DNA from 3 places in the Chelatococcus sp. GCM10030263 genome. Region 3 is predicted to be linked to each of the others. Evidence: riboswitches for the same ligand, from Rfam matches in the RefSeq annotation. Region 3 holds a riboswitch; each other region holds the start of a gene.
What was found. Region 3 has a riboswitch for cobalamin ahead of ACFQU1_RS07500 (CbtB-domain containing protein). Riboswitches for the same ligand answer to the same signal wherever they lie in the genome.

Region 1 (7,587 bases), on a different contig from region 3:
AGAGCACGTCCTCAGCCGTGACCTTCAGGTTCTTCACCGAGCTCGTCCACTGGCCCCAGACCGTCGGGTCGATCCCGTCGCCATTATTGCCGAGGTTCTGAAGCCGGCGCTGGTCGTTCTCGGTGAGAACCTGTTTGGGAAGCGGCCCGAGGTGACGAACATCGTCGGCCGTCATGCCGATCATCTCGCCCACCCGCTTGCCGTAGTCGTCATGGATGAGGAACAGGTGCCACAGCATCCGTTCCTGCACATCCCGCTCGCACTGACCGAGCATCGTGCCCATGTTGAGCACCAGGTCGTCGCGCTCCCAATCCATCATGGTGCAGTAGCGGCCGCGCGCCTGCACATAGTCGTTCCGCCGCTCGATGACGCTGCGCGTGAGCTTGCCCCGGATCTCCGGCGCATTGTTCGGCTCCTCGCGCCCTGCCTCATGCAAGCCGTTGTGGATGGAGGGCTCATAATTGACGTGCGGGTTCTGTCCGGGTGCGATCTCCCGGCGATAGGACATCGTGCCGCCGGACAGATTGGTGTGCACCGTGGCGTTCTTGGCCTGGTTCACCGGCAGCTGCAGATAGTTGGTGCCGACGCGATAACGCTGGGTGTCGGAATAGGAGAAGGTGCGCCCGACGAGCATCTTGTCGTCCGAGAAGTCGAGCCCGTCCACCAGCACGCCCGTGCCCATGGCGATCTGCTCGTTCTCGTTGAAGAAGTCCTCGACATTCCGGTTGAGCGTCATGACGCCGACATGGCGCAGCAGGAAGTCCTTTTCGGGCCAGATCTTGGTGTCGTCCAGCGGATCCCAGTCGAGTTCCGGATGATCATGGTCGTCCATGATCTGGACATACAGGTCCCACTGCGGATAGTCGCCCTGCTCGATCGCCTTGAAAAGGTCCTTCGAGGCCGAGCCGAAATCCTTGCCCTGCACCTTCTCGGCCTCTTCCTGGGTGAGGCTCGCGATCCCCTGGCGCGGGTGGAAATGATATTTCACCAGCACCGTGTCGCCTTGCGCATTCACCATCTTGTAGGTGTTGACGCCGAAGCCTTCCATGTGCCGGTAGCTCGCCGGAATGCCGCGCGGGCTGAACAGATGCGTCAGCATGTGCATCGATTCCGGCGTCTGGCTCATGAAGTCGAGGATCCGGTTCGGCTCCTGCCGAAAGGTCACCGGGTCCGGTTTCAACGAATGGATCACGTCCGGGAATTTGATGGCATCGCGGATGAAGAAGATAGCCAGATTGTTGCCGACCAGATCCCAGTTGCCGTCCTCGGTATAGAATTTGACCGCGAAACCGCGCGGATCGCGGGCGACCTCGGAGGAATCCCGCCCACCGATGACCGTCGAGAAACGGATGGCGAGCGGCGTCTTCTTGCCGGCCGTCTGGAAGAGCTTCGCCCGGGTGTATTTGGACGCGGGCTCGTCGCCGATCTTGCCGCTCGCTTCGAACTCGCCGTAGCAGACGAAGCCGCGCGCGTGGACCACCCGTTCGGGGATGCGCTCGCGATCGAAATGCGTGATCTTCTCCAGGAACTGGTAGTTCTCCAGCGTGGCCGGGCCGCGGCTGCCCACCGTGCGCTGAGACTGATTGTTGGTAACGGGATGACCCTGTCTGTTGGTGAGGACCTTTTCGTCTCCACCAAGCTTCGGGTTGTCGTCTCGCTCACCCATTTCTCACTCCTCTGTCTCACCGGCGTCAGCGGCCGTCCGCAACGGTATTGTCTCTCGCGTCAGAGGGGTAGCTAGCGCAGGCCCGCGGTCGTTCAAGCGAGCCGCGGGGACCCCATTCGCGCGCAAGCTGGCACCCTCTGCCTCGATGGAAAGCGACCGGCGCGCCGCGCCTCCTTGACGACTGCACATTCCTCGTCCGGCGCGAGCAGAATTCGCGACGGATATCGTCGCACTCTATAGCAGCGGACCCCCTGCAAGTCGAAGGCGGAGATGACCCGGCGGCCAGGCGAGATGGCAGGGAGCGGATGCCGAGATCGCCGCGCTCGCGCGGTGCTCGGCGCTGGATGCCGCTGCCATGAAGGCATGCTGGAGGAGCTCACTCCACCAGGAAGTGAACATGCGGCCTGCCATTGTGTCGTGACCGCTCCACCTGGGCGCTCACGCCGAAGACGTCGCGGATCATCGGCGCGGTAACGATCTCGTTGGGGGGGCCGGCTGCGACGACACGCCCCTCCCGAAGGACGGCGACGGCATCGCAGAACATGGCGGCGAGATTGATGTCGTGCAGCGCGACGATGCTGGTCGCCGGCAGCCGCCGGACGAGCGACAGGATCTCGAGCTGATGCTGGATGTCGAGGTGGTTCGTCGGCTCATCGAGCAGGAGTTCGCTCGGCGTCTGAGCCAGCGCCCTGGCGATCTGGGCCCGCTGGCGCTCGCCGCCGGAGAGCGTGTGCCAGAGCTGATGCCGCTTGCATTCCAGCCCGACCTGGCGCAACGCGTTTTCGACGGCTTCGTCGTCCGCTTCTGTCCAAGGCGAGAGCGGGCCGCGGTGCGGCGTGCGCCCGAGGCGGACGATGTCGAGCACCGTCACCTGGGCCTCCGTGGTGGCCAACTGCTCCACGAAGGCGAGGCGTCGTGCGACGGCCGCGCGCGACAGGCGCGCGATGTCGGTCTCGCCGAGGGTGACGATACCGCTCGCGACGCGCCTCAGCCCGCAGATCAGGCGCAGGAGGCTCGACTTGCCGGAGCCGTTCGGCCCGATCAGGCCGAGCGTGCTGCCGGGCGCCGCGGTGATGGTAACGCCGTCGACGATCATCCGCCCCGCAGCACTCCATCTCACGTCTCGTGCGGCTATGCTCATGACGGGCGCCTCGCGCGGTAGAGGATGACGGCGAAGGCCGGCGCTCCGAAGAGGGCCGTGACCACGCCGATCGGCAGGATCTGCTGCGGGATGATCACTCGCGAGATGATATCCGCGACGACCATGAAGACCGCCCCCATCATGAATGCCGCTGGCAGGAGGCGGCCGTGGCCGGGCCCGACCAGGAACCGGGCCGCATGGGGAATGACGAGCCCGACGAAGCCGATGGAACCGACGAGGCTCACCATCGTCGCGGTCATGGCGGCGGCCGCGCCGTAAAGCACGAGCTGGGTCCGCCTGACGGGGATGCCGAGCGCGGCGGCCGCGTCGCCGCCGAAGGTGAAGGCATCGAGCGCGCGGGCATGGAGGAGCGAGATGCCGAAGCCGAGGAATGCAACCGGTGCCGCAAGATGGACATCGGGCCAGCGCACGCCGCCGAGATTGCCGAGGAGCCAGAACATCACGCCGCGCACCTGCTCGGCGCTGGCGGAACTGGTGACGATATAGGAGGTTGCGGCGTTGAAGAGTTGCGAGCCGGCGACGCCGGCCAGAATCGTGCGGTCGAGCCCACCGCCCGCTCCGGCGGCGAGCAGGACGACGAAAGCGAAAGCGATGATCGCTCCGGCAAAGGCTCCAGCCGACAGCGATAGCGTGCCGGCGCCGAGCCCCAGGATCATGACGGCGACCGCGCCGGTCGACGCCCCGGCGGAAATCCCCAGCATGTAGGGCTCGGCCAAGGGATTGCGCAGCAAGGCTTGCAGGATCACGCCGGAAACGGCGAGCGCGGCGCCGCAGCAGGCGGCGACGAGAGCACGGCTCAGCCGGTAGTCCCAGATGATGCCTTCCTGAACCCTGCCAACCCCGAAGCCGGCGTCCACCAGCCTGTTGGCTATCGCCTTGAAGGTGGTGGTGAGCGGGATCGCCATCTCGCCGATCGAGACCGCAAAGCTGATGGCGACGGCGAGGAGGCCAAGCCCCGCGAGGACGAAGACGGCTTGCAACTCCCAGCCGCGGCCAAGAACCGGATCGCGGATCAATGGGAAAGCCCGAACGACTTGATGCCGCGCGCCAGCGCCTCGATGCCGTCGACCGTGCGGACCGAGGGATGCATCGCCTCGACATCCATGAGAATGAACCGCTTGTTGCGGACCGCATCGAGCCTGCTGACGACCGGGTCGTTCATCAGGAAGTCGCGCTTCACGGCAGGGTCGTCGGCTGGATAACGGCGGCGGTTCATCTCGGCCATCACGATGACGGTCGGATCGGCGGCGACGATGCTCTCCCAGCTCGTGAGGGGCCATTCCTCGTCGGTGGTGATGACGTTGCGGACCCCGAGCTTCCCGATCATGGAGGCGGGCACGCCGTTCCGGCCGGCAACGAAGGCATCACCCTTCGCATTCGGGCTGGAAAACCAGAAGACGACGGAGACGTCCTTCGCCTTCTCGCCCGCCACGGAGGCTATCGCATCCGCCTCCCGCTTCCGCAGGTCGGCGATGAGCGTCTCGCCGCGCTCCCTGACGTCGAAGATTTGCGCCAGCTCGCGGATCTCCTGGTAGACGAGATCCATGGTGAACGGCGTCTTGCGCGCGCCGTCGCCGCCCTTGCTGTTGTCCTTCACGCAATCCGCCGGCGAGACATAGGTCGGGATGCCGAGCTTCGCGAATTGCTCGGGTCGTCCCACCACCCCGTTCGGCCCGACATGCCACACGAACTGGGCCGTCACCAAGTCGGGGTTTTGAGCCACGACGGCCTCGAAGCTCGGATCGTTGTCGGCCAGGCGCTTGATCCCGGCATTCTCGTTTGCGAACTGCTTCAGGACAGGCCCGAACCAGACGGCGGTTCCGACCATTCGATCGGCGAGGCCGAGCGAAAAGAGGATTTCCGTGCTGCTCTGGCCGATGGAGACGACCCTCTGCGGCGCCTTTTCGAAGGTGATCGGAGCACCGCAATTCTCGATCGTCAGAGGATAATGCGTCGGCTGCGCTGCAAGGCTCTGCTGCGGTGCGAGCGCGAGGAAAAGAAGCCCGGCCGCCGCCAGCGCGAGCCGGAATGGACGGAATACGACGCTTGCAGGTGTAAGGACGCTTGCAGGATAAAGAAGAACAGACACCGACAACCCCTTTTCTCTGAAAGGGGGCTTGGGCCGAAGGTTCGCATGGCTGGACCGTGCCGGGAGCCGGCGTGCAGGACAGCAAAGCGATCCGCCGGGACACCCCGCCCGAGGACACGTTCGATGCTCACGGGCAGGTCTCCTGGCTCGCGGGTCGAAACCGGCTGTCTGGCCTTCCCAACGCAGGGCACCTCAGGCGGTGCGGGCGTCAGTGGCACGTCGCGACAGCGGCTCGCCGCTTACAGTTGCGGGGGCAGCTCCGGCATGGGCGTTCGACCGCAAGGACGAGCCGCCGCACCGGATTCCCTCTTAGCGCCGGAGAATCACTCCGGCGACCCATGAACATCGACAAGGTGGGCCGAACCTCACGCCCCGGTCAAGCCGTGACATTCCGTCGGCGGCGATGACATAGACGAAATGTTATAACGTTGCAATATTGAAATCCTCGCGTTCGGGTCAGGAGGCTGTTTTGCCTGCAGGAGCATTCATGCCCCCCGTCCACGCAGCCTTCAGGGCGTCCTCCGCGGCCGTGGAACGGCGCTCTATCTGCTCACGATCGGTCTGGTCCGTGATCGTGTGCTCGGCGGCCGCCCTGACGCTCGTGAGTTGCTCCCGGACGGCATCGAGCTGGACCGGCAGTCTCGCACGTTCAGCGATGCGGGCGAGCGCCTCGAGCATGTGAATGACGACGAGGGGCTTGTCCGCGCCGTTCTGGCGGATCTGGCTGAACCCGGCTTTCAGCAGGCTCGCATAAGTCGAGCGCGGGCAGACGATGCGGATCTTGCCGTCCTCATCGGCGAAGAGGCCGGGCGGCAGGGCCCGGTTCATGATCCGCGACAGGGACGCCGAAAGCTGGTTGAGCACCGCCACGGCGGTATAGGGATCGTTGACGCCCGGCGACAAAGCCCGCACGGCGATCTCGACCAGATGCCGGATGGAGAATTCGAGGTCCTGGACGGGTGTGCGGTGAACCCCGATCAGGATGCACTCGCTGATCGCCTTCTTGAGATCGTCGCCGACGCGGTCGCGCGGATGAATGCCGATTCCCTGTCCGCCCTCCACGACATAATCGCCCGCTCTGAAGTAGAGGCCCACGAGGACATCGGCCCGGCGGGCGACCGCCTCCAGGCGATCGAACTCGATCGCCTGGACGTAACCGGCCTTGTCCGGTCCGACGAAGACCGCCTCCCGGTCGAAGTCTCTGGGCAAGGCATCGGCGGGATCGACCGGATCGTCGGGCGCCAGAGGAGCAAGATCGTCGATGACGCCGTCGAGTTCGCGGCCGACGCGCTCGATGACCGTTTCGGACATGATCGAGCGGGCGAGCGTATGGAGGAAGAATACCAATAAGGCGACGCTGACGACCGTCAAAGCAATGGCGAGTGTGACGGTCGAGAATGGAAGGAGCCCCGCGCCGCCGCGCCGGCCGATCGAGGCCAGTACCAGCAGGCAATAGACGATCGTCATGACGAAGGTGCCGAGCACAGCTTGTGTCTGCGGGCTCGCCATGAAGTTGCGCACGAGCCTCGGGCCGAACTGGTTGGCGGCCAGCGTGAGCACGACCATGGTGATGGAGAAGACCAGGGTGGTCATCTGGATCATCGACGACAACAGGGTCGAGAGCAGGTCCCGTGCGTCGTTTGCCGTGCTCACATAGACGAGCCAGGGCGCCGCGTCGGAGGGACGGGCAGCGAGTTGCGCATCGAGCCACAGGCTCGCCAGCACGAGCAGGACAGCGGCCAGCGCCAGCGCCGCCGGCACGAACCAGAAGCTCGTCTGAAGGTAGTCCCAGAGCGCACGGGAGCGGCCGCGGTGCTGCAGCGGCGCACTCATCGCAGCCCCTCGCAACCACAGAGCGATGCAAACCCCGCGGGCAGGGGCGTGGCTGCGACCATATCAACTTGCGGCAGCACGATTGGCGTTGCCTTTCGGCGGTTGCACCGCGACGTCTCGGATCCTCGACCAGAGTGATGGGAACCATGCTATCGGCACGGTGTTCCCAAGCTGGTATCCGGTTTCCGCTCGAGCTCATGGCGGAACACGCCTCGAACGAACTGTGCGGGCGGGCTTTTCCGGCTCGCTGCCTCCCACCACAGGAGGAGAGCCGCATTGCAGCTCACCGGGCTCGGCCTCTGGTTGACTGCCGCCATCTTCCTGGCTGCTGCGGTGGTGGTCTGGGCGGCGGGCACGCGGCTCACCGGCTATCTCGATACGATCGCGACCATCACGGGGCTTGATCAAGCTTTCACGGGCATGCTGCTCCTCGGCGGCATCACGTCCTTGCCGGAGGTAGCGGCTGTTGCGACGGCTTCGGTTGCCGGCGACGCACCGCTGGCGACCAACAATCTCCTCGGTAGCGTCTCGATCAATGTCCTGCTCATCGCCTTCGCCGACGCCGTCCTCGGCCGCGCCGCGCTGACCTCGACGGTGCCCACCTCGACGACGATGCTTCAGGGGGCGCTGGGCATGATCGCGCTGGCGCTGGTCGCCGTCGCCGTGCTCACCGGCGACGTGGCGCTCGGCTGGGTCGGCCTGTGGCCGATCATATTGTCCGCCTATTGCGTCTGCGCCTTCTGGCTCTCATCTCGCTACGCGCGTCGCCCGCCCTGGCACGCGCGCGACGCCAATCCGGAAGGGCAGGGCGGCGATGCTGACCGAAGCGCGCATCCT
Region 2 (11,642 bases), 230 kb from region 3:
AGGGAGGCCGTTCCGGCTTGCGAGCGATCTGGCCTTGCCGTCGACCGATGCCAATGCCGTCTTCGCGCCGGCGCGGCGCGGCGGCATCGCCCGGTGCAATGGCGGAGGGGACTTCTTCCTTGCCGGCAGCCGCTTCACCTTGGCTGGCGGCCACGCCGATATTCTGCTCGGCGTACTTCCGCCGATCGTCCACATCAGCAAGGAGGCGGAGCAGGCGTCCCTGCGCTGGCTTCTCGAGCGGATGCGGCAGGAGCTGCGCGAGACACAGCCGGGCAGCAGTCTGGTGGCGGAGCATCTCCCCATCTGATGCTCGTCCAGGTGCTGCGGCTCTATCTGCGGGAGGGGATGGAGGGACATGTGGGCTGGCTCTTCGCCTTGGCCGACAAGCACATCGGCAAGGCGATCGATCACATGCATGCCGATCCCGGACATCGCTGGACACTGCAGGAACTGGCCCGCAATGTCGGCATGTCGAGGACGGCTTTCGCTCTGAGGTTCAAGGAGACAGTCGGGCTCTCGGCGATGGACTATCTGACGCGCTGGCGCATGGTGCTCGCCGGTGAGAGGCTCGCAGGTTCCAACGACACGATCCCGGCCATCGCGGCGGCGCTCGGTTGCGAATCCGAGAGCGCCTTCGGCGCGGCCTTCAAGCGGATCATGGGCTGTTCACCTCGGCAATACAGCCGCCGCCGAAGAGGCGAGCTTCTCACGACGGATCGGAGACGCCAGGAGGCTTCAGACGACCAGTTCGAGCGCGGGGGCGATCACGTCGCTGTTTGAGCGCTCGGCCGTGCTGCTGCTCGTCGCGCTTCGCTGGTTGCGCCTGCGGTCGTAGGGACCAGAGCACATACTAAAGCCTATGTAGCTAATTCTTAGAGGTCATCCACACACCCGATGATAAACGCTATAAAGCCAAAATGATCTTGCCCCGCGCTCGACCTGAGGCCTGATATTCTAACGCCCGCGCGGCCTCCTGGAGCGGCACGACGCGGTCGGTGAGTACCTCGATCCCGGCTGCCACCCTCTCAACAACCGTTGCGAGACGGTGTGCATCCGAGCTGTGAAAGACAAAGCTGGCGTCTACATTGTGCGCCTTCGCTCGTGTCTCATCCGGTGGAGTGACAGTCGAAGCAAGAAAGCCGCCGGCGCGTATCACGGCGTAAGAGCGCGCCAGCGTATCGCCGCCGATCGTGTCCAGGACCACGTCCACATCGGAGACGCGCTCAGCGAAGTCTTCGTTCCGATAGTCGATCACCACGTCCGCTCCAAGACGGCCCGCAATCGCAACGCTGCTCCCGGAGGCTGTCGCGATCACGCGCACACCGGCCTGCCGGGCGAACTGAATGGCGAAGCTGCCGACGCCGCCCGCGCCCGCATGGACGAGCGCCGATTGTCCCTCCCGAAGCTGGGCAACCTCGAACAGCGCCTGCCATGCGGTGCCCGCGGCCGTCGGAATGCCGGCAGCTTGCTCGAAGGTGATCGCGTCGGGTACTCGGACAAGTTGGTCAGCGGACACAAGAGCGTACTCCGCAACAGCGCCACCATTTGTGGGGCCAGTCCGCGCGACAATCCGATCGCCAATGCGCCACCCGGCAACCTCGCTGCCCATCGCATCGATGACACCACTCACATCGGTTCCGAGCGTATACGGAAAGGTGAGTGGGAAGAACGCGTCCATATCGCCGCGTCGCAGCTTCACATCGAGCGGATTCAGGCCGGCGGCCACGACGCGCACCCGTACTTCGCCGCTGCCGGGCCGGAGTGCATCAACATTCTCGACGACGGGATCGGCTCCATAGCCATGAATGCGGAACGCCTTCATTGCCCCTGCTCCCCGGCGCCCGTGGCACCGATCTGGTGCAGCCAGCCGAACCAGTCTTCCATGTGCCAGGTGTGGGTTACACGCCCGTCCCGCACATGATGGAATTCGTGGATCGGCAGCGTGAAGCGGGTCCCGGTCGGCGGGACGCCGAACCATGCCCCGATGCGTGCCGGAAATTTCAGCGCGGACGGCAGCGCGACCCGGTGCATCGATCACTTCATGAACCGTGACGCGCGCATCAGGGAATGCGGCGCTGAAGGCCCGGATCAGCGGCTTCATGCCCTCTCGGCCAGGCGCTTGGCCGGGTGCCAGCGGAATATCCTGCCAGTCTTCTGTCACCGCCTCGTTCAGGAGGTCGGGATTGTGCTCGGAAAAGGCGCGGTAAAGGGTCTCGATTGCGATGCGGTCGCTGTCCGCGAGACCACCAGATATGACGATGTTGCCTTGCAACATTGAATGCCTCCTTTGACGCTGACGGTAGACATCCGAAAGGCATTCTTGAAATCGATACTCAGTATGTGGCAACATCCATGCCGTGGATTTACACGGAATAGATTTGAACCTGCTGGTCGCCTTCGATGCGCTGATGGCGGAAAGAAGCGTCACGCGAGCGGGTAAGCGGATTGGGCGAACGCAGCCGGCAATGAGCGCAGCGCTGTCGCGGCTGCGCGCGCTGTTCCATGACGAGTTGTTCGTACGTGGCCCCTCAGGACTGCAACCGACCCAGCGGGCAAGCGACCTGGCCGAGCCGCTCGGCCGGGCTTTGGCCGAGATCAGCCGCACGCTTGACTTCACACAGCGCTTCGAACCGGCAACGTCCTCGCAAGCGTTCACACTTGCCCTGTCAGACCATCCGGCCTTCCTCCTGCTTCCGCGCCTGACCCACGTCTTGCGAGAGCGGGCGCCCAACGTGACGCTCCGCATCAACGCGTTCACGCATCGGGACGATGCAGTCTCGATCCTCGATGCCGGTGACGCCGATCTGACAATCGGTGTGCCGCCGCGCCAGTCTGTCGGAGGCCGCATTCTCAGCCGGCCGCTATTCGAAGAGCGTTTCGTGTGCATCTTGCGGCGAGGCCACCTAGCGGCTTCCCGACCGCTTGATGTCCCGAGCTTCCTCAGCCTCTCGCACCTTCTCGTCTCCCCGGAAGGAGACAGGTTCGGTCAGGTCGATGCCGCCTTGGCCGCAGCAGGGCAGCGCAGGCGCATCGCCCTGTCGCTTCCCCAAATGTATGCCGCTCCTGCCGTTATCGCCCGATCCGACATGATCGCCACTGTCATGGAGGGCGTCGTGACGGCTTCCGCTTGCCGGGACGAACTCTTCGTCCTGCCACCACCGATCGAACTGGCTCCCGTATCGTTCGTCATGTCCTGGCACCGGAGGAACGATGCGCACCCCGTCCAACGTTGGCTTCGTGAAATTCTCTCGGAACTCTGCACCGATCATCCGGAATATCGATGACCAGATATATCCCATGTCGATGACGCGTAGTTAGTCTCACCTTAGCTTCCGAAACGACCAATAGCGTCTCTGAGGTGTGGCCGCAGCTCGAAAGCATCCGAGCAGACCAACGAAGAACTCCTTGGATTTCTACGCCAGGTGCACTGATAATCACCCAGAGCATTTCACAGTTATCATCCGTGGGTAGCCGAGAAGAACGTACCCGATCGTTTGGTTTGATAGCCAGGTGCCGGCGACGAGCAGGAGCCCTGCTCCTTGCTGCGTACGGGCGGCGGCAAGTGTGGCCAGGGCTGCAAACGGCGTGGTGCAGGCCAGCCCAAGGCTGAACAAGAACTCAATCCCGCGACGAGAGAGATCCGGATGGTTTCCTTCGTTGGCCCGGCAACTTTAGCCGTCAATTTGTGCGCCCGCTCGTTCGCATTCGCTTTCTCCACGTCAGTCCCAGGCCAGAGCACCGCCATTTTGATATTCAATGACGCGCGTCTCAAAGAAGTTCTTCTCCTTCTTGAGGTCCATCGTCTCGCTCATCCAGGGGAAGGGGTTGTCCGCCTCGGCGAAAACGGGCTGGAGGCCGAGCTGGGCGCAGCGGCGGTTGGCGATGAAGTGCATGTACTGCTCGCACAGCGCCGCATTCAGCCCGAGGAAGCCGCGCGGCATGGTGTCTTTGCCGTAGGCGGCCTCCAGCTCAGCCGCGTCCTTCAGCATGCCGCGGACCTCGTCCTGGAAAGCTTTCGTCCAGAGATGCGGGTTCTCGATCTTGATCTGGTTGATCACGTCGATGCCGAAGTTCAGGTGAATGCTCTCGTCGCGCAGGATGTACTGGTACTGCTCGGCGATGCCGACCATCTTGTTGCGCCGGCCGAGCGAGAGGATCTGCACGAAGCCGGTGTAGAACCACATCCCCTCGAAGACGACATAGAAGGCGACGAGATCGCGGAGGAAGGCCTGGTCTGCCTCGGCCGTTCCGGTCGAGAAGGCGGGATCGTCGAGCGACTGCGTGTGTTTCAGCGCCCAGGCCGCCTTGTCGGTGATGGAGGGCACCTCGCGGTACATGTTGAAGAGCTCACCCTCGTCGAGGCCGAGGCTCTCGACGATGTACTGGAAGGTGTGCGTATGCACCGCCTCCTCGAAGGACTGGCGCAACAGGTACTGGCGGCATTCCGGGTTGGTCAGGTGGCGGTAGATCGCCAGCACGATGTTGTTGGCGACGAGGGATTCCGACGCCGCGAAGAAGCCGAGATTGCGCTTGATGGCACGGCGCTCGTCTTCGGTCAGCCCGTCCCCGGACTTCCATAGCGCGATATCGGCCTGCATCGCGACTTCGGTCGGCATCCAGTGATTGTTGCAGCCGGCGAGATACTTCTCCCAGGCCCATTTGTACTTGAGCGGCAGGAGCTGATTCACGTCGGCGCGGCAGTTGATCATGCGCTTCTCGTCGACACTGACGCGCCCGCCGGAGCGGTCGATCTCGCCGAGACCTGTCGCATCGACGACGGGGGCGTCCTTGGAGAAGGCGGGATGAAGGGAGGCCGCCGGATCGCCTTTCGTTTCTGACCAGTTGAGCATGGTGGATTCTCCTCGTTCTCTGCTCACTGGCAGGCTTCGCAGGTGGGGTCATCGATCGAGCAGGCGTTCGGTACTGCAGCACCGTTGCCGAGGGGAATATCGACGATGATGGGGGCGGCCGCGACCGGAACGCTGACCGAGACCGCGTTGAGCTTCCCGTCGGTGCCTTTCAGGGTCGACTTCTCGACATGGGTCGCCGACAGCGCACGCAAGTAATAGGTCGTCTTCAGGCCGAGCCGCCACGCAAGGCGATAGGCCTCGTCGAGTTTCCGGCCGGAGGGGTGTGCCATATAGAGGTTCAGCGACTGGCCCTGATCGATCCATTTCTGCCGGCGCGCCGCGGCCCTGATCAACCACTCGGTCGGAATCTCGAAGGAGGTAGCGTAGAGTGCCTTGAGATCGTCGGGCACGCGATCGATCTGGCTGACCTTGCCATCATAGTATTTGAGGTCGGAGACCATCACTTCGTCCCAGAGTCCACGCGCCTTGAGGTCATGCACGAGATCAGCGTTCACGACGGTGAAATCGCCCGACATGTTCGCCTTGACGTAGAGCTGGCTGTAGGACGGTTCGATCGACTGCGAGACGCCGACAATGTTCGAGATCGTCGCTGTCGGCGCGATCGCCATGCAGTTCGCGTTGCGCATGCCCGTCGAGATGACGCGGGTGCGCAGGCTATCCCAATCCAGGGTGGCCGAGCGGTCGAGGTCGACATCGCCGTCACGAGCTTCGGCGAGGATATCGAGCGAGTCGATCGGCAGGATACCCTTCGACCACAGCGACCCCTCGAAGCTCGGATAGCGACCGCGCTCGGCGGCGAGATCGACCGAAGCAGAAATCGCGTGGAAGCTTATCGCCTCCATTGACGTGTCGGCGAAGGAGACGGCCGCCTCCGACGCTGCCGGCAACCGCAACGTCTGCAGCGCATCCTGAAAGCCCATGATGCCAAGGCCGACCGGGCGATGGCGCAGATTCGAACGGCGTGCTTCGGGGATTGTGTAGAAATTGATGTCGACGACGTTGTCGAGCATGCGCATCGCGGTCTTCACCGTGCGGGCGAGCCGTTCATTGTCGAGCCCCGCGGCCGTCACATGCGCCGCCAGGTTGACCGAGCCGAGATTGCAGACGGCAACCTCGTCTGCCGAGGTGTTCAGCGTGATCTCCGTGCAGAGATTGGAGGAATGCACCACCCCGGCATGCTGCTGCGGCGAGCGCAGGTTGCAGGTGTCCTTGAAGGTGATCCAGGGGTGACCGGTCTCGAACAGCATGGTCAGCATCTTGCGCCAGAGATCGACGGCGGCGACCTGCTTGAACACCTTGATCCCCCCACGCTCCGCCTTGGCCTCATAGGCCTCGTAAGCCGCCTTGAAGGGCTTGCCGTAGAGATCGTGCAGATCCGGCACCTCGTCCGGCGAGAACAGCGTCCATTGCCCGCCGGCCTCGACGCGCTGCATGAACAGGTCAGGAATCCAGTTCGCCGTGTTCATGTCATGGGTGCGGCGACGCTCGTCGCCGGTGTTCTTGCGCAGGTCGAGGAATTCCTCGATGTCGATATGCCAGGTCTCGAGATAGGCGCAGACGGCCCCCTTGCGCTTGCCGCCCTGATTGACGGCGATGGCGGTGTCATTGGCGACCTTGAGAAACGGCACCACGCCCTGGCTCTCGCCGTTGGTGCCCTTGATATGGGCGCCGAGTCCGCGCACCGGCGTCCAATCGTTGCCCAGGCCGCCGGAATATTTGGCGAGCAGCGCATTGTCCTTGATGGCCTTGAAGATGCCATCGAGATCGTCAGAGACCGTGGTCAGGAAGCAGGAGGAAAGCTGCGGCCGCAGCGTGCCGGCATTGAACAGCGTCGGCGTCGAGGCCATGAAGTCGAAGGAGGACAGCAGCCGGTAGAACTCGATCGCCCGCGCCTCGCGGTCGATCTCGCGCAGCGCCAGTCCCATGGCGACGCGCATGAAGAAGGCCTGTGGCAGCTCGAAGCGGGTGCCGCGCGAATGCAGGAAATAGCGGTCGTAAAGCGTCTGCAGGCCGAGATAATCGAATTGCTGGTCGCGCTCGGGGAGCAGGGCGCCCGCCAGCCGGTCAAGGTCGAAGCGGCCCAACTCGGGATCGATCAGCTCCTCGGCGATGCCGGCCTTCACATAGGCGCGGAAATAGTCCGGGTAGCGTTCCGCCATCTCGGCCTGCGTCGCCTGGTCCGGGCGGCTGGAAAGGAAGCTCAGCGCCTCGCGGCGCAACTTGTCGTTGAGCAGCCGTGCCGAGACCTTGGCGTAGTTTGGCTCGGTCTCGATCAGCGTGCGCGCGGCAAGGATCGGCGCGAGCGCCAGCTCGTCCTCGCTGATGCCGTCATAGAGGTTGCGGCGGGTCTCGGCGAGAATCGCGCGTGCGGAAACGTCGTCGAGGCCGGCCGCCGCCTCCTGAACGACGGCCTCGAGCCGCGCCTCGTCGAGCGGCACCAACGCTCCGTCGAGCGCCTTCATGTGCAGCACCGGCGCCGCGGCGGGCGTCGGGGCCTTGGCAGCCGCTCGCTCCCGCGCCCGCTCCTCGCGGTAGAGCACATAGGCGCGGGCGACCTTATGATGCTCGCCGCGCATCAGGGCGAGCTCGACCTGGTCTTGGATATCCTCAATGTGGAAGGTGCGCCCGGTATCGGCGCGCCGCGTCAGCCCGGCGACGATCTGCTCGGTGAGCAGGGCTACGATCTCATGGACACGCCGCGAGACGGCCGCGCTGTTCCCTTCGACCGCGAGAAACGCCTTCGTCAGCGCCACGGCAATCTTGGAGGCGTCAAAGGGCGTCACCGAGCCGTTGCGGCGGATCACCTGATATCCCGGTGAATCGCTGGGGGAGGCCGCCGATGGCGAATGAACGGGCTCGGGCCGCGACACTCCGCGTTCGGTTTCGAGAATGAGAGACATCGGCTATCCCATCAGATTGAGGGCAAAGGCCGAGCGGATGCGACATGGCGAATGCCGGCGCAGACCGGCGACATGGCCACGACGACCCACCGGGACACCCCGCCCGAGGACGTTTCATCGAGATCACGGCAGGTCTCCTGGCTCGCGGGTCGATGCTCGCGTCCGTCTTCCCAGCGCCTCGTGGCACCAGTGACGCAGTGGACGTGAACTCGCCGCTTACAGTTGCGGGGGCAGCTCCGGCTCCTCACCGGATTCCCTCTTAGCGCTCGACTCTGAATCGAGAGACCGTGACTACTAAATATAGTGTGTCGCGCGATATTGATTGTCAATATCTGGGTTTGCCAAGGAGTACGCTGAGCGCACACTGTGCCCATGCGGGCGGTTGCGCACGGCCTTGCGCTTCTTCGCTGCCTCCAACCGCGTTGGCGCGCGGTTCGTCGCAGATCTGGTTTTCAGCCTTCCCGATCTTCTGCCGAAATGATAGGCAGATGCAGCGCTAAAAGGTGGATTTACTTTGCGGGTGATGCGGCGAGGTCAGGGATCGTGGATTGCGCTTGTCGCAGCCTACGTCCTCGTGCTCCAGGCGCTTCTCTCCGCCTTCGTGATCGGCAGCCTCGGCTGCGCCCGCTCAGCTTGACGCCTTTGGCAATATCGTCTGCACGTCGCATGGCGCCGATCGCTCACCGACCCACGATGGGTCGTCCGATCCGCACAAGCTGTTCGACTGCTGCAGCGTCGGCTGCTGCATGTTCGCACCGGCTCTCATGCCGCGCAGTGCGGCGGGGGGTGTCGTCGTGGCGCGCAGCCGCGAGCTCGCGCTGTTTCCCCGCCCCTTCGCTCGCATTACATCGCGCGGCCGGGAGGGAAGTCCCGGCAATCCGCGAGCGCCTCCCATATTCGCCTGATCCTTCGGATCGCGCTGTCCGGAACGACCCAGCCGTCTTGGCGAGGTGTGGTGGCCGGCCGCAGTGCATTGGGCTGACCGCCGCCGGCTGATGCCGGTGCGGTGCCCCTCGCGATCCGATGCGCACCGCGCCATGCGTAGCGCCTGATCCTCACATCCAAAAGCATCCCGCTCCGCGCCAATGAGCGCGGTGGGGCTTCACCTTCGCTGCATCGGCCACGCAGCGCGGCGCGCCAGCGATCGATCAATCGACTCCTCAAACGGAAGAACCCGATATGAAAACTCTGCACACGACCCTCTCCATCGTCACATTTCTGCTCGCCGGAGCGTCGGCCGCCTCCGCTCACGTTACGCTCGAGACCGAGGAGGCGCCTGTCGCCTCGATCTACAGGGCCGTCTTCCGCGTACCGCATGGTTGCGAGGGCAAGGCGACCGTCAAAGTGCGCGTGCAGATTCCCGAAGGCGTGATTGCCGTAAAGCCTCAGCCCAAGGCCGGCTGGACACTCGAAAAGGTGAAGGGGAAATATCCCAAGTCCTACGACTACTATGGCACGCCGACCCGCGAAGGCGTGAAAGAGATCTCCTGGAGCGGCAACCTGCCGGACGACGAATACGAGGAGTTCATCGCCCGAATCTATCTGACTGGCGATCTCAAGCCCGGGACCATGCTCTACTTCCCGGTCGTTCAGGAATGCGCGGACGGCGCCGCCGAACGTTGGATTGAGATTCCCGAAGCCGGAAAGAGCGCCGATGACTATGAGACGCCGGCTCCCGGCCTGAAGCTTCTTAACGTCATCCGCCGCATGTTGCCGAGGGGCCGACCGCGCCTCGACAGTTCACAGCGGGAGAACGCCGCCAGAACAGGCCGACAATTGGCACAGGCAGGACAATCCGGCTCGGTTCATCTCACCGATAAGGCTGGTCAGCGAGGGTCAGCACCGGCGTTCGGAAGCCCTGGCGTTCGGTTGACCTTCATGAGAGGTGCGCGCGTGGAGGAGGACCGGGGCAATTAGAGCAAGTTGGGGATGAGGCCCCCCGCGCGAGCCAACCTTCGAGCTCGCATTTACAGAGTATATGTGTTGATCCTGAGTTGTTTACGGCTACCAATCGCCGGGCTCAAGCGTCATCCGAAGCAAGGGCTACGGCTGCACCTTGCCGGTCTTTACCACTGGACCAAAGGATCGGCACGGGCCTGCTTTCGCGGTGACACGCACGCGAGTCGCTCGGCTCCGCAAATCGGGAAAGGCTGGCTCCTTCACCGCGCTCAGCCTCGTGAACTATTCCGAACTCGCATAGAATCAAACCGATATTGCGTTGGCTTCGGTGTGAGGCCGATGCCATCATCCCCGTCGGTTGGATCCCGAAGTGATTGAGAATTCATGGGCGCCGCGGCTTCACCGGCGCAGAGGCTTTGCAGGGCGGGGAAGGTATTGTCAAGCAAAGACGAGTTCCTCTATCCGCTTGTCGCGCCGTATCGCAGCTTTCGGCTGCTGGTCGGGGACGGGCACGAGCTACAGGTGGAGGAAAGTGGCAATCCGGACGGTCTGCCGGTCGTCTTTCTCCACGGCGGGCCGGGGGCCGGCACGAAGCCGGCACAGCGGCAGACCTTCGATCCCGACGTTTTCCGCATCGTCACCTTCGATCAACGCGGCGCCGGTCGATCGACGCCCCACGCCGCCGTCGACGGCAATACGACGCTGGACCTCATTGGCGACATCGAACGGCTGCGCCTCCATCTGGGCATTGAGCGCTGGCTCGTCGCCGGTGGCTCATGGGGCAGCTGCCTAGCGCTCTGCTACGGCGAAGCGCATCCGGAGCACTGCCTCGGCTTTCGCCTTCACGGCATCTTCATGGGCTCGCCCGCCGAGATCGACTGGTGGTTCAACGGCGCCCGCATGATCTTTCCCGATAAATGGGAAGCCTTCGCCCAGTTCGTGCCGGAGATTGAGCGCGGCGATCTGCTTGAGGCCTATTACCGCCGCCTCGTGAGCGACGATCCCGAGGCGTGTCTTGCCGCCGCGATCAGCCTCAGGACCTTCTCGGCCGCGACGCAGACCTTCCTGCCGGATCCCGAGCATGTGGCGAGCATCAACGAGGCCATGGCCGCGCTCGCCGTGGCGCGGCTCTTCACCCACTATTGCGTCAATGGCTTCTTCCTGGAGCCGGGCCAGATCCTGCGCGACCTGCCGCGCATCCGGCATCTGCCGGTGGAGATCGTGCAGGGGCGCTACGACACCGTCACGCCGATGGCGACCGCCTGGGCGCTGAAACGGGCCTGGCCAGAGGCCCGCTTCACGATCGTCGACGACGCCAATCACGTGGCGACCACTGCCGCACCGGCGCTCTCGCACGCTCTGCGCGCGGCGACCGACCGCTTACGGCAGACGGTGCTCGCCAACGCGGCTTGAAAGGGGAAGACATGGTCGAGCAACCCGGCAGCATGGGAGCGGACATCGGGGCCTATATCGACATCCGCACGGCCAAGAGCCCGGCCGTCTCGCCGGACGGTGAGCTCCTCGCCTATCTTTCGGACGAGAGCGGCACCCACCAGATCTGGCTCAAGCCCACCGCCGGCGGAGCGCCTTGGCGGCTCACCGACTTGCCCGAGCCGGTCGGCGCCATCGCCTTCAGCCCGAAGAGCCGCGACCTTCTCTTCACGATGGACTGTGGGGGCGACGAGCGGCACCAGCTCTGGCTCGTTCCGGAGGCGTCCGGGCTGGCTGTGCCACTCACCGAAGATCCGACGACGCTTCACGCCTGGGGCTGCTGGTCGCCGGACGGCACGCGCATCGCCTTCGCCGCGAACAGTCGCGACAAGTCGCAGATGGACCTCTTCGTCATGGAGGTCGCGACCCGCGAGACGACCGCGGTGCTCCAAGGCGTGGGCTACCGTGAGGCGATCGCCTTTTTCCCGGACGGCCGGTCGCTTCTCGTGCGCGATGCGACCCGCGCCATGAACGATCAGGA
Region 3 (11,642 bases):
CTAGCACGGGTCGAGCGCCCGCGCACGAGGCCATAACGGCCATTTTCGCCGATGAAGGTCAGCGCCGCGTCAGCCGGCCGGGCGCAGCCCTTGGCGCAGCCGGAGATGTGCAGGTTGAGGCCGGCGGCTGCAAGGGCCGGTACGGTGGCGGCGATGAGCGCCGCGTCGGCCTGAGTGGCGGTCTCGCCGCTCGTGCAGGCCGACTTGCCCGGACAGGCGGCGATCGCAAGCCGGGGATCGCCGGGATCGGTGATGAAGCCGGCGGCTGTGGCGTCCTCCAGCGCAGGCGCCATCACTGCGCCGGCGCGGCCGGGAATATGGATCTGCCGCCACGGCCCGAAGCGCATTTCGCCGATACCGTATGCGTCGGCAAGGACCGCAAGCCGGTCGAAGCCGTCAGCCGTCATACGCCCGAAGGGGGCGGCGACCGTGAGAACGCAGCGGTCATCAAGTGGCCATAGGCCGACAACCGGGGGGCCTCCCCGGGAGACCTCCCCCTCCGCGCAGGCCGAAGGGCGCGCGTTCACCTCTCCCCGGCGGGGAGAGGTCGGGCGCACAGCGGCCGGGTGAGGGGGTGATAGGCTCATGCAGGGAGAAACGTTCCCCCTCACCTCAGCATTTTCCCCGCCGGGGAGAGGGGACCACTCGCCCGCTCGGCGCGCCCGCTCCGCGGCCGCTGCGCTCTGGCCAGAAGCATCCAGTCCCGCACGCGCGACCAGCCGCGCCCGCGCCGCGGCGTCGAGTTCGCGCATCCGCCGCGCGGAGCCGGCAACGGCGACAAAAGCGCGGGCCAGCCGCTCGGCTGTCGCCGGCAGCGCATCGGCGGCGCAGAAGCCGATCCAAGATGGGCCATCGCCGCTGTCGAGCCCGATGGCCCAGCGGTCACCCCCGCCATTGCGCTCCGCTCGAAAGCGGACATCCGCGGCGACATCGTCGAGCGCCACCGCCCCGCCGTCGTCAACGAGCCACAGGAACTTGTCGGGAAGGGCGGATCCGTCCCCGGCTCCTGGACTGGTCGCGGCGATCCCGTCATCCCCTCTCCCCGCTTGCGGGGAGAGGGTTAGGGTGAGGGGGGAAGCCGGGACAGCTGGAGAACAGTACCCCTCACCCGTCCGCTTCGCGGCCGACCTCTCCCCGATGGGGAGAGGTAAACCAGCGCCCTTCCCAAGAAGCGTGGGAAAGCTTGTCAGCGCGGCCTCCAGCGCACGCGCCGGACCGCTCGCATCGCAGACTGCGGTGGGATCGAGCCCGGTGAGCGGGCTCACCAGCATATTGCGCATGGCCTCCGCTTGCGTCGTGGCATCGAGAAGGCCGGCCGCGGCAAGGCTCGCCTGTGCATCGTCGAGCGTTTCCGGCTTGAGGCCCCGGAGCTGCAGATTGCCGCGGCTCGTCAGGTCGACGAGGCCGTTGCCGTGGCGCCGCGCGACATCCGCGACGGTGTGTGCCTCTTCGGCGGTGAGCCGCCCGATGCGCGGGCGGATGCGCAGCAAAAAGCCGTCGCCGGTCGCCATTGGGCGGAGCGCGCCGGGGCACCAGCCGCGGCGCAGGGATGCTTGCGTTGGCGCGCTCATTCCGCGGCCTCCGCCGGTTCGCCCAAGGCATTCGCCAAGCGCGCGAAGACCGAATTGCGCCGCGGCTGCCAGAGCCCGCGCCGCAATGCCTCGCTGAAGCGTGCGGCCATCGCCTTGCCGGCTGACGGGTTCACGGCCATCACGCGGCTCCACACCGCCTCGTCGCCGAGATAAGCGTCGAACACCGCCTCGAATTGCCTGGAGGTCACCACATCGGTCGTTGCGGCGAAGGCATAGAGCGCATCGACCCCTTGCGCGAGCTCGGCGGCGCCGCGATAGCCGTGCCGGAGCTGGCCCTCGATCCAGCGCGGATTGGCGAGCCGGCCGCGTACGATGCGCGCGATTTCCTCGCCCATGAGGCGGGCGCGCGGCGCTTCGGGCCGGCTGGTGTCGAGATGGATCAGGGCGGGCGAGGCTCCGAGCGCCGCGGCTGCGGCCGCGAAGCCGCCGACGAAATCGGCCACATCCTCGGTATCGAGTGCGTCGCGCTCGCGATCGTCCTGGGCGTGGACGAGCGCATCCGCCGCCTGCACGCGGGCGCGAAAAGCCGCGGCCGCCGGGCGCGCGCCGCCATCGGCCTGAAGTGCATAGGCGCCGGCCGCGAGATAGGCCTCGCCGAGCCCGGCGCGGCTCTCCCATTCCCCATCGAGCACGGTGCCGGAGACGCCCGCGCCATAGGTGCCGGGCGCGCCGGAGAAGATGCGGTCGAGGCTCGCGCGACGCCGGCGCGCCGCCGCCAGCGGATTGACGTCATCGCCCTCGTCGAGCGCGGCGATCGCCTGCACCGCCTGATCGAAGAGCGTGATCTGCGCCGCGAAGGCATCGCGGAAGAGGCCGGAGACGCGCAAGGTCACATCGATGCGCGGCCGGTCGAGCTTCGGCCCGGGCACGATCGCGACGCCTGTGACACGGCTCGACGCATGATCCCAGGTGGGACGCGCGCCCATCAGCACCAGCGCCTCGGCGAGATCATCGCCCCCGGTGCGGAGCGTCGCCGAGGCCCAGAGGTCCATGACGAGGGCGCGTGGCCACTCGCCATTGTCCTGGAGATAGCGCCTGAGCACCTCGGCCGCCGCCCTCTCGCCCACGACGAGTGCGGTGCGCGTCGGGATGGACCGTGGGTCGAGCCCGGTGAGATTGCGCCCGGTCGGCAGCACGTCGAGCCGGCCGCGCGTCGGCGCGCCCGCCGGGCCCGGCGGAACGAAGCGCCCGTCGAGCGCCGCGAGCAGCGCCTGCCGCTCGGCGCCCGGCGCGGCAGCCAAGCGCAGCGCAGCTTCCGCCCACGCCTCCCCTGCCATGGCGGCCATGGCGGCCGCCGCCTCGGCGAGCGGTGCCTCGCCGAAAACATGAAGCCCGTCGCGAATGGCGAATTCCTTGAGGTCGCAGAGCCAGGCATCGAGCGCGGTGATCAGCGCCTCGTCGTCGGCCGCCTCCGCCCCGCATTCGGCGGCGAGCCCGCTCGCCCGTGCCTTCTCGACGATCGCCGCCCTGAGCAACAGCTGGCGCTTGCCGTCGAGGCCGTCGGCCGCGGCATATTCGTCGATCAGCGCTTCGAGCTCGGCGGCCGGACCGTCGAGCCCCGCCTCCATGATGGGCGGCGTCAGATGGCCGATGGTCACGGCGCCAATGCGGCGCTTGGCGACCGCCGCCTCCCCCGGATTATTGACGATGAAGGGATAGATCACCGGCAAGCCGCCGGTCAGCACCTGCGGCGCACAGGCGGGAGATAGGGCTACCGTCTTGCCCGGCAGCCATTCGAGCGTGCCGTGGGTGCCGAGATGGACGATGGCATCGAGGACTTCTGTCTGGGCAAGCCAAGCATAGAAAGCGCAATAGCCGTGGCGCGGCGGCAGCGCCGGGTCGTGGTAGCTCGCCTTGCGCTCGGCGGTGCGGCCGCGCTCGGGCTGCAGCGCGATCACCACATGGCCGGCACGCAGAACGGGGAAGCTGAAACCGTCGTTGAAGGCCGGATCGTCCTGCGGCTGCCCCCAGGCGCCGATGACGGCCTCGCGAAATGGGGTGGACGTGCCGGCGAGCCACTTTTCATAAGACGCGAGCGAGAGCTGCGCCCGTTCCCGGCCCGCTTCGAGCTGCGGCAGCACGGCCGTCGCGTCGACAGTCTCGACCGCATAGCCGGCCTCGCCGAGGAGCTTCAGAATGCCGGCCGTGCTGCGCGCCGTGTCGAGCCCGACCGCATAGCCGGTGCGGCCACCGCGCGAGGGATAATCGGCGATGACGAGGATAAGCCGCCGCTCGGCAGGGGGTTTGCGCGCGAGCTTCATCCAGCCCGCGGCACGATCGGCGACGAGCGCGATCTGATCGGGGTCGGCTTGATGGCGGATATGCGCGAATTCGAGCGCCGGATCGCGCTCGGTCTCCGCCTTGAAGGAGATGGCAGTCGTCGCGATGCGCCCGTCGATCTCCGGCAGGGCGATATTCATGGCAACATCGGCGGGGCCGAGCCCGCGCGGGCTCGCCTCCCAGGCCTCGCGGCGCGCACCGGCGAGCACGACCTGCAGGACCGGGCAATCGGCGCGGTCGAGCACGCTCGTGCCGTCCTCACGCAGCGCCGAGAAGGCGGTGGTGTTGAGGATGATCGTCGGCCGGTGGCGAGCGATCAGGTCCTCGACCACCGCGATCGCCGCCTCGTCCTTGAGGCTCGTTACATAGACCGGCAGGGGCATGAGCCCCCGTGCCGCGAGCGCCTCGCCGAGCGCGTCGATGGGCGCGGTATCGCCCGCGAGATGGACGGAACGGTAGAAGAGGATGAGCGCGACGGGGGCTCCCCCTCTCCCCGCTCGCGGGGAGAGGTCGGCCGCCAAGCGGCCGGGTGAGGGGCGTTGATTTTCCTGTTGAACTCCCCCCTCACCCTGTCCCTCTCCCCGCAAGCGGGGCGAGGGGACCAAGCCGTGAACGTCACGCGCCTGTGAGGGCGCGTCCCCCCCCTCCCTACCCTCCCCCACGAGGGGGGAGGGAAAGGCGGCCGTAGTGCCTTCTTCGTTAGCGAGCGAAGCAACACCCGCCGCAGGCACGGGCTGCAGCGGCCGAACGGCGAGCGCCCGCCCGAGCCCATTCGCCATCAGCCTGAGCGCCTGGCGCAGATTGTCGACGCCGCCAGCGCGAAAATAGCCGTCGAGCCCCGCATAGGTCTCGCCGGGAACCGTCGAGAGTTCTTCGAGCCGCGGGTCGGGCCGGTCGTCGCCGGAAAGCGCCGTGAGCAGTGCGCCGCGGCGGCAGCAGCTTGCGGCGATCTGGTCGAGGCCATAAGCGAGATAGTCGCGCCCGCCGAGGCAGCGCAGCAGCACGACGCGCGCATGGTTGATGACGGCCTCGACATAGAGGTCGACGGAGAGCGGATGGCGGAGATGCTTGAGGCTCGCCAGCCGCAAGGTCGGCAGATGCGCCTGCTCCAGCCCGTAAGCGACGGCGAGCGCCGACAGATCCGTGTCGGTGAAGGAGAGCACGACCATCTCGGCCGGCGACTGAGCGAGATCGACCGGCGTTTCCGCCTCGTCGAGCCCGACCGTGGTCACCGGCAGGAGATGCATCGCCCTTCCCTCAGCCCGTGATCGCTGTGGTGATCGCCGCGCGGTCGAGGCCCTTCTGGCCGATCACCACGAGGCGGCCGAGGCGCGCTTCGTCCTGGCGCCACGGCCGCTCGAACTGCTGCTGGAAGCGTTCGCCGACACCCTGCACGAGAAGCCGCAAGGGCTTGCCCGCAATCGCAAGGAAGCCTTTGATGCGCAGGATGTCGTGCGTCGCCGCGGCCTCGCGCAGCCGGGCGACAATGGCTTCTGCTGCCCGCTGTTCGGGGATTTCCACGATGAAGCTGTCGAAGTCGTCGTGGTCGTGCTCGCCCGCCGCGTCGTGATGCGAGTGACGGGCGTCGAGATCGCTCTCGGCGGCGGCATGAAGGCCGAGCAGCACCTTGGGGTCGACCACGCCGTCGCGCGTGGTGATGACCTTCACCGCCCGCGGCACCGTCTCGGCGATCTCGGCGCGCACCCGCGCCTCGTCCTCCGGGTCAAGGAGATCGGACTTGTTGAGGATGACGAGATCGGCCGACAGAAGCTGGTCCTCGAACACCTCCTCGAGCGGATTGTCGTGATCGAGCGAAGGGTCGGCAGCCCGCTGTCTGGCGAGTTCCTCGGGATCGTCGGCAAAGCGCCCTGCCGCCGTCGCCGGGCCGTCCACCACGGTGATGACGCCGTCCACGGTGACGCGCGAAGAAATCGCCGGCCAGTTGAACGCCTTCACGAGCGGCTTCGGCAAGGCGAGCCCCGACGTCTCGATCAGGATATGCTCCGGCGGCCGCTCCTTGCCGAGGAGGCCTTCGAGCGCCGGGATGAAATCGTCCGCCACAGTGCAGCAGAGACAGCCGTTGGCGAGCTCGACGATGTTGTCCTCCGGGCAGGCCTCGACGCCGCAGCCCTTCAGGATCTCGCCGTCGATGCCGACGTCGCCGAATTCATTGACGATCACGGCGAGCCGCCGGCCGTCGGCCTGGCCGAGCACATGGCGCAACAGGCTCGTCTTGCCCGCGCCGAGAAAGCCCGTGACGATGGTGCAGGGAATTTTCGCGCTCGCCGCATCGGGACTTGTCATCGCGGTTCATCCATCGGTTTGAAATCGAGCGGCGGCACGCGCGCCACGACGCTCTTGCGGAAGGGCAGCGGGCGCTCGCGCCAGGGTATGATGCCGTCGGCGGTCGCCGCAAACTGGCGCGCGGCCGTGACGATGTCGTCGACATTGCCGTCGGCGTCGAGATCGCCGACGACATAGGTCCATTTGCCGGGCGCAGCGAGCGCCACCGTGCAGGGCCGACGGCAGACGGAGAGGCAGGCGACGGGCGTGACCGTGACCTCCGCGTCGGCTGCTAGACGGTCCGCGAGCCTGGCGGCAAGCCCGGGCCCCGGCTCGTCATAGGCCTTGCCGTCCGCATCCGCTTCGGCGATCGGCCGCCGGCAGGTCACGCAGACATAGAGCGTGACGCCGGGCTGTGCGGCGCTCATGACGCGTGCGGCTTGAACCGCTGCCAGAAGAAGCCGACGGCGACGGCGACGCTCGCCCAGAGCGCGGCATTGACTACGAGCGAAGTGGCCGCGAAGGCGCCGGCGAGTTCGGCCGGCGCGCCGCTCGCATAGACCTCCGGACGCGGTGCCCCGATCACATGCGGCGCGAGCAGCAGCAAGAGGCCGGCGGCCTTGGCCCAGAGCCCTGGCGTGCGGATGAGAAGCCAGAGCGCGGCGGCAGTGGCCACGGCGGTCCCCATCCACCAGATCTGGCGGGCGAGCAGCGGCGCGGCGGCGCTGCCCGGCAATTCCGGCGCGAGCCCCAGCGCCGGCGCGAGCCCGGTGGCGATGAAGGCGGCCGCCGCCCAGGCGAGCGCACGCCTCCCATCGATCGGATCGCCCGAGAGGACGAGGCCGGCCATGAGAATGAGGGCAAAGCCGATCGCCGTCACGACGGTCGCGAGGCTCGTGAAGGCGGTCCGCTCCAGGCCGTCGGTCGGGCTCCAGCCCGCCTCGTCATGGGCGCCTTCGCCATGGGAATGCGCGAGAATGATGGTGGCGCCGGAAAAGCGAAGACCCGCCGCCGGATCGAGCGATGCATGTCCCGCCGGCTTTTCGAAGGCTTCCCCCGCGAGGATCAGCGGAGTCGTGGTGAAATGCTGTAGGACCGCAATCGCAAGTCCCGCAACAAGGCCGGCCGCAAGTGCGACCGCCAGCACGCGATTGAGCATGTCGCGGTCAGTGGCAGGGAAAGCTCAGCGCATGCCGCGTGTCGTGTGCGGCATTGTGGATCGCCTCGGAATGGGCGAAGCCCGTCACGAAGACGAGCGCGACGCCCATCGCGAAGGCAACGAGCGCGATCTTGAGAGCATCGGTCCGCGAACCGGCGCGGGTCTCGGCATAAACTTGCATGATAACCTCCTTGGCCGCCCCACCGGCAGCCGCCCGAGTTGACACAGGCGAAGGCAGGTCTCCTGGCTCACGGTTCGCCGCCTCGTGCCGCCTTCCCGGACCCTCGGATCCAGTGGCATCGTGGCGCGAGACTTACCGCTCACAGTTGCGGGGGCAGCTCCGGCATTGGGTCATCGACCCGCACCGGAATTCCCTTTCAACCTCTCGCGAGGACCTTCGCGGGCTCAGCTAGACGTGGTCTCGCCGCAAAAGTCAATCAGGCCGCATATCCTCGATCAGCCTGTCGCGGTGGAGGAGCGCTGGAAAGACGCGCGTCCACAAAAGCGCGATGAGGATGGTGCCGGCGCCGCCGACGACGACCGCCGGAACGACACCGATGAAGGCCGCGAGCGTCCCCGATTCGAACTCGCCGAGCTGGTTGGAGGCGCCGATGAAAACGGTGTTCACGGCCGCCACGCGCCCGCGCATGGCATCGGGCGTGTCGGCCTGCACCAGCGTCTGGCGCACGAAGACGCTGATCATGTCGGCTGCACCGAGCACGGTGAGCGCGCCGAGCGAGAGGAAGAAATTGGTCGAGAGCCCGAAAACGATAGTGGCAAGGCCGAAGATCATCACGGCCGTGAACATGCGATATCCCGCACGCCGCGCCAGAGGCCTGTAGGCCAGAAGAAGCGCCATGGCGGCTGCGCCGACCGCCGGCGCGCTGCGCAGCAGCCCGAGCCCGACCGGCCCGATACTGAGGATCGTCGCCGCATAGATCGGCAGGAGCGCGGTCGCGCCGCCGAGCAGCACGCCGAAGAGATCGAGCGTCACGGCGCCGAGAATGACCGGCTTGGCGCGAATGAAGGTGAGGCCTGCGATCAGCGTCGCCCAGTCGACCTTCGGCGGCGGGACCTTTTCGGCGCGCAGGCGGACGGCGGCCATGCAGATAGCGGCGCAGGCGAAGAGCAGGCCCGCGCCGGCCAGCGCGACCTCGGAGCCCGCCACATAGAGCAGTCCGCCGATCGCGGGGCCGGTGATCACCGCGACCTGAAAAATGGACGATCCCCAGGCGATCGCCCGGCCGAAGAGCTCCCGCGGCACGAGATTGGGCAGGAAGGCCTGGCTCGCCGGCTGATAGAACGCGCGCGAAACGCCCATGAGGACGACGAGCGCATAGATCGGCCAAATGACCGGCGGCTTCATGAAGGCAAAAGCGGCGAGCCCGAAGGCGATGACCGCATTGAGCCCGTAGCAGGCCAACATGATGAGCCGCCGGTCCACCCGGTCGGCCGCATGGCCCGTGACAAGGACGAGGCTGATGACCGGCAGAAAGGCGGCGAGCCCGACGAGCCCGAGCGCGAGCGCGCTGCCGGTCAGGTCATAGACGAGCCAGCCGACGGCGACATCGGTGATCTGCTGGGCGACGGACCCCGAAAACCGCGAGCCGAGAAACCACGTGAAATCCCGTTGTCTGAAGATGGTCCACGGGGAACTCGGAGAAATCGCCGTCATCGGTCCTGCATCGGCCGTGGGAAGTTACATGAGGCAAAAGGCCGGCACCGCTGCCGGCCGTGCAGCGGTGCCATGACGAGAGGTTGGTCGCGGCTTAAGCCGCCGTCTTGCCGGTGATGCGGTCGATTTCGGCGAGGTCCTCGGCCGACAATTTCCAGTCGACCGCCGCTACATTGGCCTCCACCTGCTCCGGCTTGGTCGCGCCGGCGATGACGCTCGTCACGATCGGCCGCGCCGCGAGCCAGCTGAAGGCGAGCTCGAGCAGGCTGCGTCCCCGGGCTTCCGCGAAACTGCGCAGTCCCTCCACAACCGTCCAGGTCTCGTCCTTGAAGTAGCGGACGGCATAGCGATCTTCGGTCAGCCGCGTGCCGCTCGGCGGCGGCTGGTCGCGATGATATTTGCCCGTGAGAAGGCCGCTAGCCAGCGGGAAGAACGGCAGAAGACCGAGGCCGTAGCGTTCGGCGGCCGGGATGAGCTCGGCCTCGATGCCGCGGGTGATGAGGTTGTATTCGTCCTGAATGGACGTGAAGCCGGTGAGGCCACGGTCGCGGGCCGTCCAATGGGCCTCGACCACCTGCCAAGCCGGCAGGTTGGAGCAGCCGATATAGCGAACCTTGCCGGAGCGTATGAGGTCTTCGAGCGCGCGCAGCGTTTCCTCGATCGGCGTCAACGGATCCTGCGTATGCAGCTGGTAGAGGTCGATCCAGTCCGTCTTGAGGCGCTTCAGGCTCGCCTCGACCGCCTGCATGATGTAGCGCCGCGAGCCGCCCTTCAGCCCCCGGCTCTCATCCATGACCATGCCGAACTTGGTGGCGAGCACGATCTCCTTGCGCCTCTCGCCGAGAATCTCGCCGAGCTGCGTCTCCGAGCCACCGCGGTTGCCGTAGATATCGGCCGTATCGAAGAGGGTGATGCCCACATCGATCGCCTTATGGACGACGCGGCGCGTCGCCTCGACATCGAGGCGCCCGCCGAAATTGTTGCAGCCGAGGCCGACGAGCGAAACACGAAGGCCGGAATGGCCGAGATTGCGGTATTCCATGGCATCCTCCGATGGAGCCGTTGCGGGACGCATGCCGGCGCGGCCGGCTGCGGCAGGAAAATCGCGAGCCTTGTCTGTTCGTTTTAAGCGTCCCCTTCGCAAGGTGGTATGCGAATCGGGAATAGCGCTGCGCTTGGCTGAGCGGCCTTCGCGCTCATGCGGCCGCGGCCGGCCGCAAGCGGGCGCTCATCACCCAGCTGACAAAGGTCATGATCGCGACACCGATGACGATGCCCGTCAAGCGGTTGATCGGCGCCTCGATGCTGTCTGGCGGCCCCGAGCCGTTGATCAGCGTGACGAGGAAGGCAAGGCCTGCCTGCGTGCCCACATAGGCGTGCGGATGCGGGCTGAGATGGAGCCGGCTCATCAGGAAGATGCCGGCTGTCAGCGCGAAGGCCCACCACCAGAAATTCGCCGCATCGATGATGATGACGAGAAGGCCGAGGCAGCCCCCAAGGATACAGCCCATGATGCGCTGCAGTCCGCGCAAGCGCGTGCCGACGATGTCGGCACTGACGATAACAAGGCTGGTGATCATCACCTGCAACAGGCTCGGAAGATTGAAGAGCGCCCAGAGCCACGCGATCAGGACGATAGAGAGGCCGGCACTGAGCGCCTGATGCCGGGCCACGTCGTGGCTGACGGTCACCGCCACCGGCTCGAGACGGAGATGGGCCAGCGGCGTGAAGGCAAAGCTGAGCAGCGTCGCCACCACCACGCCGGTGAGGATCTCGTAGAAGCGGTACCAGGCGAAGTCGTGCAGTTCGGTCGGCTCCGTGATGCTCGTGGCGATGAGCATCAGGATGCTGACGGCGCCGAGAATCCAGGCGTAGCTGTAGCGGCTGCGAAAGCGCCAGTAGGTGCCGACGGCGGCGGCCATGAACATGACCAGCGCCTGCAACACCGGAAAGCCCTCGGTCGCGATGGCGAGAACATAGCCGAGAATGCAGCCTGCGACCGTGCCCGCGACGCGCAGAACGGCTTTCGTGGCCAGCGCGGAAGGGTCGACATTCGCGACCATATAGGCGGTGATCGCCGCCCAATAAGGCTGATCGAGATTAGCCGCGATCGCGATCAGTGTCGCGAAGAGGCAGGCGAAGCCGGTGATGAGGCCTTGGCGCGTGATGGCATCCATCGCCGCCTCTCGCCTCAAAAGAACACGAGAACGCGGGCATCCGCGCCAAGATAGAAGCCGAGATCCTCCGGCCAGTTGTCGAGCACGAGTTCCACCGGGAAGCGCCGCGGCAGCCGCACCCAGTCGGTGGCCGGATCGACATAGGGCACGGTGAGGGGTGCGTTCTGCGAGCGGGCAACCCCCGGGGCGATGCTCGTGACGCGCGCCCTGTGCAGCACCCAGGGCTGCGAGCCGAGCGTCACCCAGGCGTGCTGGCCCGGGCTGAGGCGCGCGAGATGGCGTTCCGAGAGATTCGCAATAATGCGTCTATCGCTGTTCGTAACGAGGGTCATGACCGGTGTGCCGACCGCGAGATAATCGCCGATCCGCGTCCGGAAGGGCGCGACCCGTCCCGCCTCCGGAGCCGTCACTGCCGTTTTTGAAAGCTGGTAGCGGGCGCGGTTCAGCGTCGCCCGCGCCTGCTGCACGCTTGCGAT

Region 1: linked by a shared signal. The riboswitch ahead of ACFQU1_RS09955 (ABC transporter substrate-binding protein) and the one ahead of ACFQU1_RS07500 (CbtB-domain containing protein) in region 3 are both predicted to bind cobalamin.
Region 2: linked by a shared signal. The riboswitch ahead of ACFQU1_RS08545 (ribonucleoside-diphosphate reductase subunit alpha) and the one ahead of ACFQU1_RS07500 (CbtB-domain containing protein) in region 3 are both predicted to bind cobalamin.

The regions. Positions count from the first base shown of each region.
Region 1 covers NZ_JBHTDB010000004.1:131,425-139,011, forward strand. Annotated here, with positions in the region: gene ACFQU1_RS09940 (catalase) at 1-1,666, opposite strand, end outside; gene ACFQU1_RS09945 (ABC transporter ATP-binding protein) at 2,043-2,807, opposite strand; gene ACFQU1_RS09950 (FecCD family ABC transporter permease) at 2,804-3,841, opposite strand; gene ACFQU1_RS09955 (ABC transporter substrate-binding protein) at 3,841-4,845, opposite strand; cobalamin riboswitch at 5,032-5,272, opposite strand; gene ACFQU1_RS09960 (DUF2254 domain-containing protein) at 5,374-6,750, opposite strand; gene ACFQU1_RS09965 (sodium:calcium antiporter) at 7,027-7,587, shown strand, end outside.
Region 2 covers NZ_JBHTDB010000003.1:845,218-856,859, reverse strand. Annotated here, with positions in the region: partial or broken gene ACFQU1_RS08570 (AraC family transcriptional regulator) at 1-780, shown strand, start outside; gene ACFQU1_RS08565 (NADP-dependent oxidoreductase) at 905-1,822, opposite strand; partial or broken gene ACFQU1_RS08560 (ester cyclase) at 1,819-2,275, opposite strand; gene ACFQU1_RS08555 (LysR family transcriptional regulator) at 2,379-3,284, shown strand; gene ACFQU1_RS08550 (ribonucleotide-diphosphate reductase subunit beta) at 3,720-4,850, opposite strand; gene ACFQU1_RS08545 (ribonucleoside-diphosphate reductase subunit alpha) at 4,874-7,771, opposite strand; cobalamin riboswitch at 7,881-8,076, opposite strand; partial or broken gene ACFQU1_RS08540 (YcnI family protein) at 8,951-9,463, shown strand; gene pip (prolyl aminopeptidase) at 10,106-11,083, shown strand; gene ACFQU1_RS08530 (S9 family peptidase) at 11,095-11,642, shown strand, end outside.
Region 3 covers NZ_JBHTDB010000003.1:618,003-629,644, forward strand. Annotated here, with positions in the region: gene ACFQU1_RS07475 (hypothetical protein) at 1-1,571, opposite strand, end outside; gene cobN (cobaltochelatase subunit CobN) at 1,568-5,119, opposite strand; gene cobW (cobalamin biosynthesis protein CobW) at 5,130-6,176, opposite strand; gene ACFQU1_RS07490 (DUF1636 family protein) at 6,173-6,583, opposite strand; gene ACFQU1_RS07495 (CbtA family protein) at 6,580-7,314, opposite strand; gene ACFQU1_RS07500 (CbtB-domain containing protein) at 7,322-7,495, opposite strand; cobalamin riboswitch at 7,530-7,728, opposite strand; gene ACFQU1_RS07505 (MFS transporter) at 7,748-8,989, opposite strand; gene ACFQU1_RS07510 (aldo/keto reductase) at 9,084-10,031, opposite strand; gene ACFQU1_RS07515 (FUSC family protein) at 10,186-11,166, opposite strand; gene ACFQU1_RS07520 (HlyD family secretion protein) at 11,181-11,642, opposite strand, start outside.